3 regions of the Streptomyces sp. NPDC050423 genome follow, and region 3 is predicted to be linked to each of the others. Evidence: riboswitches for the same ligand, from Rfam matches in the RefSeq annotation. Region 3 holds a riboswitch; each other region holds the start of a gene.

Evidence for each region. A riboswitch is a leader RNA that binds a small molecule or an ion and turns the genes downstream of it on or off. The one in region 3 is predicted to bind S-adenosylmethionine.
Region 1: it holds a riboswitch for S-adenosylmethionine, as region 3 does, so the genes downstream of both, AB0I52_RS17895 (aminotransferase class V-fold PLP-dependent enzyme) here and thrC (threonine synthase) in region 3, are expected to answer to the same signal.
Region 2: it holds a riboswitch for S-adenosylmethionine, as region 3 does, so the genes downstream of both, AB0I52_RS26160 (hypothetical protein) here and thrC (threonine synthase) in region 3, are expected to answer to the same signal.

What each region holds. Positions count from the first base shown of each region.
Region 1 covers NZ_JBFAJY010000022.1:14,076-17,324, forward strand. The annotation lists gene trpD (anthranilate phosphoribosyltransferase) at 83-1,147, shown strand; SAM riboswitch class IV at 1,231-1,348, shown strand; gene AB0I52_RS17895 (aminotransferase class V-fold PLP-dependent enzyme) at 1,521-2,897, shown strand; gene AB0I52_RS17900 (Lrp/AsnC ligand binding domain-containing protein) at 2,960-3,241, opposite strand; gene AB0I52_RS17905 (rhomboid family intramembrane serine protease) at 3,238-3,249, opposite strand, start outside.
Region 2 covers NZ_JBFAJY010000040.1:45,506-48,754, forward strand. The annotation lists gene AB0I52_RS26155 (phosphocholine-specific phospholipase C) at 1-1,137, shown strand, start outside; SAM riboswitch class IV at 1,280-1,389, shown strand; gene AB0I52_RS26160 (hypothetical protein) at 1,439-1,831, shown strand; gene AB0I52_RS26165 (cytochrome P450) at 2,093-3,249, shown strand, end outside.
Region 3 covers NZ_JBFAJY010000038.1:47,332-50,580, forward strand. The annotation lists gene AB0I52_RS25425 (trehalose-6-phosphate synthase) at 1-426, opposite strand, end outside; gene AB0I52_RS25430 (glucosyl-3-phosphoglycerate synthase) at 484-1,434, opposite strand; SAM riboswitch class I at 1,588-1,714, shown strand; gene thrC (threonine synthase) at 1,732-3,024, shown strand; gene AB0I52_RS25440 (MoaD/ThiS family protein) at 3,117-3,249, shown strand, end outside.

The DNA of each region.
Region 1 (3,249 bases), on a different contig from region 3:
GATGGACGGGGCTCTTCGCTGTCCCCGGCGCTCGATAGGGTGGTCACATCCCTTTATCGGCTGTGGACCCCAGGAGCGGACCATGAACGTTGTGACCCCGGTCGGCGGCGACAGCGTGGCGGCTCGTTCCTGGCCCGGCGTGCTGACCCCGCTGCTGCGCGGCGAGGACCTGAGCGCCGACGACACCGCGTGGGCGATGGACCGCATCATGAGCGGTGAGGCGACCGACGTGCAGATCGCCGGCTTCGCGGTGGCCCTGCGCGCCAAGGGCGAGACGGTCACGGAGGTCACCGGTCTGGTCCGTGCCATGTACGAGCACGCCACCACCATCCACGTGCCCGGCCGTACGGTCGACATCGTCGGCACCGGCGGAGACATGGCCAAGACGGTCAACATCTCCACCATGTCCGCCATCGTCGTGGCGGGGGCCGGGGCCAAGGTCGTCAAGCACGGCAACCGCGCCTCCTCCTCGGCCAGCGGATCCTCCGACGTCCTGGGCAAGCTCGGCGTCAACCTGGATCTGCCGCCGCAGCGCGTGGTGGAGGTGGCCGAGGAGGCGGGCATCACCTTCTGCTTCGCGGTGAAGTTCCACCCCGCCCTGCGCTACGCGGCGAAGGCACGGTCGGAGCTGGGCGCCCCGACCACCTTCAACATCCTCGGTCCGCTCACCAATCCGGCCCAGGTCCGCTCCCAGGCCATCGGCGTCGCCGACCTGCGGATGGCGCCCATCGTCGCGGGCGTGCTCGCCGAACGCGGCAACTCCGCGCTGGTCTTCCGCGGCGACGACGGCCTGGACGAGCTGACCACCACCGCGACCTCCCGGGTCTGGGTGGCCCGGGACGGCGTCGTGCGCGAGCAGGCCTTCGACCCGCGCGACGTCGGCCTGGACCTGGTGCCGGTGGAAGCGCTGCGCGGCGCCGACGCCTCGTACAACGCCGATGTGGCCCGCCGGCTGCTGGCCGGCGAGACCGGCCCCGTCCGGGACGCCGTCCTGCTCAACGCGGCGGCGGCCCTGGTGGCGCTGGACCAGGGGGAAGGCACGCTCACCGAACAGCTCGCCGCCGGTATCGCGAAGGCCGCCGAGTCCATCGACTCCGGGTCCGCCGGGCGCGTGCTGGAGAGATGGGTCAGGGCCAGCAACGCCTGAGCGTACGGAAGGTGAAGCGGGGCGCAGTCCAGATCATGGACTGCGCCTTGCGCGTTCCGGTACGTATGGCAGGATGCTGGGCAGGTCATGAGTGACAGCGACTACGGCCCCGGCCCGCTGTCCGGCAACCCTCCGTCCGTGGCGGGGTGCCCCGGGTGAAGACCAGGCCGCAGGCAGCGAGGTCTGCGGCAAGCGCGGACCCCTCGACGTCGTGAGATGTCCACCCGTGGGGTCCTGGTCCTCAGGGAGCCTCTGTGAGCAAGCGAATGCGATAGGGCTTTTCGGCCCTCCTCCGCACATCCTCTTCCTTCCTTCCGTGCTGCCGCGTGTCCGCGGGCACGCGGAATTCGCCTGCCTGTTACGGGAGTCCGTCATGTCTGTCTTCACCGCTGCCGCCGACCAGTCCATTTGTACCCCTCTGCCGGTTCTGGGCAAGGATGTGACGGTCCCGCTGGTGACCGGTGGTGAGGTCAGCTACGCCGCGCTGGACTACGCCGCCAGTGCCCCGGCCCTGCAGCGGGTGTGGGACGACATCGCCGCGTACGCGCCGTACTACGGCAGCGTCCACCGCGGCGCCGGCTACCTCTCGCAGCTCTCCACGGACCTCTTCGAGTCCAGCCGCGTCACCGTCGCGGAGTTCCTCGGCTGCCGCGCCGACGACCAGGTGATCTTCACCCGCTCGACCACCGACTCCCTCAACCTGCTGGCCGCCGCGGTCCCCGCCGACTGCCAGGTCTTCGTCTTCGAGACCGAGCACCACGCGTCGCTGCTGCCCTGGCGCGACACCCGGGTGACCTACCTGAACGCCCCGCGCACCCCCGCCCAGGCCGTCGCCACGCTGGAGCGGGCACTCGCGGACCGCTGCCCCTACGGCCCCGCGCTGGTCTGCGTCACCGGCGCCTCCAACGTCACCGGTGAGCTGTGGCCGGTCAAGGAGCTCGCCGCCGCCGCGCACGCCCACGGCGCGCGGATCGTGCTGGACGCCGCGCAGCTGGCCCCGCACCACCCCGTCGACATCACCGAGCTGGACGTGGACTGGGTCGCCTTCTCCGGCCACAAGCTGTACGCGCCGTTCGGCTCGGGCGTCCTGGCCGGCCGCTCCGACTGGCTGCGCGACGCCGAGCCCTACCTGGCCGGCGGCGGCGCCTCCCGCAAGGTCGCCCGGCGCGCCGGCGGCGGGGTGGACGTCGAGTGGCACACCACCGCCGCCCGCCACGAGGCCGGTTCCCCCAACGTCATCGGCGTCTACTCCATCGCCTCCGCCTGCAAGGCGCTCACCGAGGCCGGATTCGAGGGCCTGGTCGCCCGGGAGCAGCAGCTCGTCGCCGCGGTCCGCGCCGGCCTCGCCGAGGTCCCCGAGGTCAAGGTGCTCTCGCTGTTCGGTGACGACGCCCCGCGGGTCGGCGTCATCTCCTTCGTCGTGGAGGGCTGGAACAGCTCGCACTTCGCCGCGGCGCTCTCCGCCGAGTACGGCATCGGGGTGCGCGACGGACTCTTCTGCGCCCACCCGCTCGTGCGCACCCTGCTCGGCAGCGACCCGCAGGACATCGGTGAGTGCGGTGCGCCGGAGGCCGGGCCGGGCGAGAGGTCGCTCAACGCGATCCGGGTCAGCTTCGGTGCCGGTACGCCGGACGAGCACATCGAGCGCTTCGTGCGGGCGGTCAAGGAGCTGGTGAGCGAGGGCGCCCAGTGGAAGTACCGCACCGAGGACGGCCGTTGCGTCCCGGACCGGGGTGCCGCCCAGGTCTGAGGGGCGTGAAACACGTTCGGCCGGGTACGGACAGCCGTCCGTACCCGGCCGAACGCATGTACCTACGCGTCCAGACCGATGGCGAAGGCCGCCTCCAGGTCGTGCTGCGAGTACGTACGGAACGCCACGTGGGTGTCGGTCCCCTCGACGCCGGGGATCTTGCTGATCCGGCCGGGGATGACGTCGGCCAGATCGTCGTGCTTGGCCACCCGGACCATGGCGATCAGGTCGTACGTACCGGTGACCGAGAAGACCTCGCTGACGCTGTCCAGCGCCGCGACGGCCTCGGCGATCTCGGGGATCCGGTCCACGCTGGTTTTGATGAGCACGATCGCGGTGATCACGGCTGGCT
Region 2 (3,249 bases), on a different contig from region 3:
CCCAACTGGCCTGCCAATTACGGTGCCTGGTACATCTCGCAGGTGCTGGACGCGCTGACCTCCGATCCGGAGGTGTGGGGCCGGACCGCCCTCTTCGTCACCTACGACGAGAACGACGGATTCTTCGACCACGTCGTGCCGCCGTTCGTACCGTCCGGGGCCGCGCAGGGGCTCTCCACCGTGGACACCTCCGCCGACCACTTCCCCGGCGACATCCGTTACGCGGCAGGGCCCTACGGCCTCGGTCAGCGCGTGCCCATGACGGTCGTGTCCCCGTGGAGCACCGGCGGGTTCTCCTGCTCGGAGGTCTTCGACCACACCTCCGTCATCCGGTTCATGGAGGAGCGGTTCGGTGTGCACGAGCCCAACATCTCCCCCTGGCGGCGCACGGTCTGCGGTGATCTCACCTCGGCCTTCGACTTCAGCCGTACCGACACCGCACCCGTCTCGCTGCCCTCCACGGACGGATACGCGCCGCCGGACGGCGACCGGCACCCCGACTACGTACCGGTGCCGCCGGTCTCCGGCAGTGTGCCGAATCAGGAGCCCGGCTCGCGGCCCACCCGGCCACTGCGGTACGCGCCCCTCGTGGACGGGGCGGCCGACCCGGCCTCCGGGAAGTACCAACTGACCTTCAGCGGCGGCGACGCGGCCGGGGCGCAGTTCCTGGTGACGTCGGCGAACCGCACCGACGGGCCCTGGACCTACACCACCGAGGCGGGCAAGGCGCTCTCCGACAGTTGGAACACGGCCTACTCCAATGACGTGACCGACCTCACCGTGCACGGTCCGAACGGGTTCCTGCGCGCCTTCCGGGGGCCCGGAAAGGCGGCGGGACCGGAGGTGACCACACGTCATGACCCGTCGAGCGGTGGGCTCGACCTCACTCTCACCCATACCGGAACGGGTACCGTCCAGCTGACCGTGCGCATCGCGGACACCTATGGGGGCGGGGTGCAGACCTTCGCGGTGCGTCCGGGGGCGACCGTGAAGCACACCGTTGACCTGCGGGGAAGCAAGCGCTGGTACGACATCACGGTGGTCTCGGACGCGGACGCCACGTTCCTTCGGCGGTTCGCCGGACACATCGAGACGGGCGAGGCCGGGACGAGCGACCCAGGCTTCGCCACGGGCTGATCGAGCTGCCGGCAGGGGTGGCGGGGGAGGGCCGGGAGATCGGGTCGGGGTCGGCCCGTTCCGGTGCCGCTCCTGACCACCCGTCGGCTGGGCGGCGCCGCCCGTCGGGGTCCGCCCCACGGGTGCGTTAGGGTTTTCGTCGGGTCATGAGTTCCAGCGCGCAGCCCCGGCTGGCTGGACGGCACCCCGCTCCGCTGCGGGTGCTCCGGGTGACGACCTGCCCCGTGCGCGAGGTACGGGGAACAGCGGACCGCGGTGCAGAGCGCTCGGGGTCCATCATCCCCGGAAGGCGGGACTCACCGTGCTGCGTCATCTCACCGAGAACGGCTCCGTGCGGAGCGACGGCTGCGACCGGTACGCCGCAGGCCATCAGGTGCACTGGATCCATGCCAAGAAGTGCCGGCAGGAGCCCGGTCAGGCCGTCGAGATACTGCTGAGCGCCGGTGACGTCCGGGACGACGGATGGGTCGGACTGCGTGCCGCGTTCGACTACGCGGACGGCCTTCCAGCGGTCTGGACACACTCTCCCGATGCGCTGCGGGAGACACTCGCCGGTCATCGTGGACGCGTCTACTGGCTGTCCCGGTGGCACGCGCTGAAGCTGGTGGACGGCGAGAGCCCGGTCGCCGCGATCGTCAACGTCGCCTTCGAGGGCGGGAAGTTGTGCGGCGTCCAGGGTTCCGGGCAGTCGTAGTCCGGGTTGGGCCGGGGGTGCTCAAGCCCTGTCTGTTCTGTCTGTTCTCCCGGGCGCGCTCGGCCGCCCTCCGGCTCCGGGTGGCCGGGGCGGTACCTGAAGATGTTGGTCAATTGTGTTGAGATGTCAGCCGGTTGCTTCGCTCCGGCTGCACATTTGATCGCCATTGACCGCCGTGGCGTCACATAAAATCCTTATAGTGGGCGTGCGTTGATCGCATGATCGTGACGCGTGAAGCTTCCGCCCACAGGAGTCAGAACGATGACGCGCCCATCCTCCGCACGGCCCGAGCCCGCCTCGCCCCCTCCTGCGTGCCCCGCACACGCGAGGCCGGGGGCCGTGCCGCTCAGCGGGCCCTCGTTCCAGACCGAGCCGCGGGCCGTCTACCGCGTCATGCGCCGTGATCACGGGTCGGTCGTCCCCGTGGAACTGCCGGGCGGGTTCCCCGCATGGCTGGTCATCGGATACCGCGAGCTTCATCAAGTAACCAGCGACGGCGAGCTGTTCCCGCGCGATGTCGGCCTGTGGAACCAGTGGGAGCACATCCCCGACGACTGGCCGCTGCTGCCCATGGTCGGGCGGCCGCTGCCGTCCATCTACTTCAGCGCGGGGGACGAGCACCGAAGGCACGCCCGGATGGTCGGACCCGCCCTCGAAGGAACCGACCCGTTCGAGATCCGCAGCCACTGCGAGGAGTTGGCCGACCGGCTGATCGACGCCGTGTGCAGCCGGGGCACCGCCGACCTCGTCGCCGACTTCTGCGAGCCCTTACCCGTGCTCGTCCTCGCGCGGCTGGTCGGGTTCCCCGATGACGAAGGCGCCGATATCGCCCAGGTGTTGAAGGACCTGGCCGACGGCGGTCCGGGGGCGCAGGAGGCCCATCTGCGCTTCGGGGAGCACATGCGGCGGCTGGTCGCCGCCAAGCGTGCCGAGCCCGGGGACGACGTCACCTCCCGGATGCTCGCCTTCCCCGAGGCCTTCACCGACGAGGAGTACATGCTCGACCTGATGGCCATCACGGCCGCCGGGCACCTCACCACCGCCGACTGGATCAGCAACTCGCTGCGGCTGATGCTCACCGAGGAGGAGTTCGCCGAATCGATGGCGGGCGGGCGGCGCAGCGTGGCCGAGGCCATGAACGAGGTGCTCTGGGAGGACGCGCCGACGCAGATCCTCGCCGGACGCTGGGCCGCCCGGGACACCCAGCTCGGCGGGCAGCGGATCAGGGCGGGGGACATGCTGCTGCTCGGGCTCGGCGCCGCCAACACCGATCCGCTGATCCGGCAGAGCCTGTCCGGCACCGGTGGCTCCGCCCAAGGGGGCAACGGCGCGCATCTCGCCTTCAGCCACGGCGAGTACCGGTGCCCCTTCCCCGCTCAGGAGATCGCCGAGACCATCGCGCGCACCGGTATCGAGGT
Region 3 (3,249 bases):
CTCGCCCGCCTCCTCGGCGAGCGCCTCCGCGAAGGCCCGGTTGTAGGCCTCGAAGGACGCCCACTGCCGGCGGAACTCCGCGTCGAAGACGGGTTCCAGGGGGGTCTGGTAGAGCAGGTGGTGGACGAACCAGAGCACCGAGTTCGCGATCCCGTTGTACGCGTCGGCGTGCACGTCCGCGTCGATGTCGAGCATCCGTACGCCCGGCTCGCCGACCCCGCGGCGCACCGCCTCGCGGTCGCCGTCACCGAGTGCGGCGCAGACCCACATCTTGTCGTCCACCGCGCTCAGCCCGGAGACGAGTCCGCCCCCGCCCCGTTTCGCGTCGAGTGAGCCGTCCTCGCGGAGCGCGTACGAGACCGGACCTCGGTTGGACGCGACGAGTACCTGGGCGGCGGCGGGCTGAGGGACGTGCTCGGAGACCATGCTGCGGAACCTAGCCCGATCCCGAACCGTCCAAACGTGCGTGCGGCGGTGCTCCGGTCACGCCGCGCGGCGCGAGACGTACTCCTCGATCTCGCGCATCGGCGGCCGCTCCTCGGTGTCCACCGGGTACGTGTGCGGGACGAAACCGTGCTCGCCGCGCTCGAACTGGGTCAGCGCTGGGCGGACCAGATGCCCCCGGGAGAGCCGTAGCTGAGCGGTCCGGTAGATGGCCGCCGCCATCCGGCCGAGCGCCTGGCCGTCCTGGTGGCGGTGCTTCCTGACGCCGACGTCGACCTGGCCGAGCGCGTCCAGGCCGACCGTGTGCAGGGCGTCGACGAGCAGCCCCAGCTCCACTCCGTAACCGACCGGGAACGGCAGCTGTTCGAGCAGGGAGCGGCGTACGGCGTACTCGCCGCCCAGCGGCTGGACGAAGCCGGCCAGCCGCGGCCAGTGCAGATTGAGCAGCGGCCGTGCCACCAACTCGGTGACCCGCCCGCCCTGGCCTGCGGTGTCCCCGAGGGGACGGTCGTACATCGCCTTGACGAACTGCACCGAGGGGTCGGTCAGCAGCGGGCCGACGATGCCGGAGACGAAGTCGGCCGAGAAGTCCTTCAGGTCCGCGTCGATGAAGCAGACGATGTCACCGCTGGTCACCAGGAGTGACCGCCAGAGCACCTCGCCCTTGCCGGGGACGGCCGGGACCCGGGGCAGGATCGCGTCCCGGTGGATCACCCGGGCGCCCGCCCGGCGGGCGACCTCGGCGGTGGCGTCCGTGGAGCCGGAGTCGATCACCACGAGTTCGTCGACCAGCCGGACCTTCTCCATGAGCTCGCGCCGGATCACCCGGACGATGTCCCCGACCGTCGCCGCCTCGTTGAGCGCGGGCAGGACGACACTCACGCTCCCGCGGCGCGGGTCGCCGTCCCTGGCGGCCAGGAGCTGCTCCAGCGGGCGGTCGGCGGAGGACCAGGAACGCCTGGTCAGCCAGCCTTCGACCTCTTCCAGCACGGTCGATACTCCCTGTATGTGATCCATCTCGCGGTTCGGACGACTATCTCAACAGTCCGGTGCTTCGGTTACAGTCTTGAACAACGCAGATGGCCGTGGCATGCCGGGGTCCATCCGCTGATAAACGCCTGGATCCATGGTCCAGTGCCACAGCGCTCATCCAGAGGGACAGAGGGAACGGCCCGTTGAAGTCCCGGCAACCATCCAACCGACCGCGAGGTCAGGTGGGGAAGGTGCCAATTCCGTCTTGTGGCGAAATGCGTCACGAGGAAGATGAGGAGAAAGGGCCTCGCCATCATGGCTGTTCAGACTGTTGCAGCAAACACCGAATCCTCCGTTGACCTTGGTCCCGCCGCGGCACTTTCCTGCCGCGAGTGCGGAGAGCGATTCGAGCTCGGTCCCCTTTTCGCCTGTGCGACCTGTTTCGGGCCGCTCGAAGTGGCGTACGACCTGCCGAGCGGCTCCCCGGACGAGCTGAAGAAGCGCATCGAGGCCGGCCCCGACAACATCTGGCGTTACGCGCCGCTGCTGCCGGTCCCCGCCGATGTCGCGGACAAGCCCAACCTCAACCCCGGCTTCACCAAGCTGGTCAAGGCCGACAACCTCGCCCGCGAGCTGGGCGTCACCGGCGGCCTGTACGTCAAGGACGACTCCGGCAACCCGACGCACTCCTTCAAGGACCGAGTCGTCGCGATCGCCGTCGAGGCCGCGCGCGCCTTCGGTTTCACCACGCTCTCCTGCTCCTCCACCGGCAACCTCGCCGGTGCGGTGGGCGCCGCCGCCGCCCGCGCCGGCCTGCGGTCCTGTGTGTTCATCCCGCACGACCTGGAGCAGGGCAAGGTCGTCATGGCCGCGGTGTACGGCGGTGAGCTGGTCGGCATCGAGGGCAACTACGACGACGTCAACCGCTTCTGCTCGGAGCTCATCGGCGACCCGCTCGGCGAGGGCTGGGGCTTCGTCAACGTCAACCTCCGGCCGTACTACGGCGAGGGCTCCAAGACGCTCGCGTACGAGATCTGCGAGCAGCTCGGCTGGCGGCTGCCCGACCAGATCGTCATCCCGATCGCGTCCGGCTCGCAGCTCACGAAGATCGACAAGGGTCTCCAGGAGCTGATCAGGCTCGGTCTGGTCGAGGACAAGCCGTACCGGATCTTCGGCGCCCAGGCCGAGGGCTGTTCCCCGGTCTCCACCGCCTTCAAGGCGGGTCACGACGTCGTGCGGCCGCAGAAGCCGAACACGATCGCCAAGTCCCTGGCGATCGGCAACCCGGCCGACGGCCCGTACGTCCTGGACATCGCCCGCCGTACCGGCGGCGCCGTCGAGGACGTCAACGACGAGCAGGTCGTCGACGCGATCAAGCTGCTGGCGCGCACCGAGGGCATCTTCGCCGAGACCGCGGGCGGGGTGACGGTCGGCGTGACGAAGAAGCTGATCGAGGCCGGTCTGCTCGACCCGTCGCTCACCACCGTCGTCCTGAACACCGGTGACGGCCTCAAGACGCTGGACGCGGTGGCCGCCACCTCGCAGGCGACGGCGACGATCCGCCCGAGTCTGGACGCCTTCCGCGCCGCCGGCCTCGGCACCGGCTGAGGGACTGCCGGTGCCGGCTGACAGGCCGTCGGCACCAGCTGAGGGGCTGCCGCAGCCTCCGACCATCCGTGACTCCAGGAAGGGCACCCACCATGAGCGTCAAGGTCCGTATCCCCACCATCCTCCGCACCTACACGGGCGGCCAGGCCGAGGTCCCGGCCGAGGGCGCGACCCTCTCCCAGGTCATCGAGTCCCTGGAGAAGAACCACCCGGGCATCGCCGCCC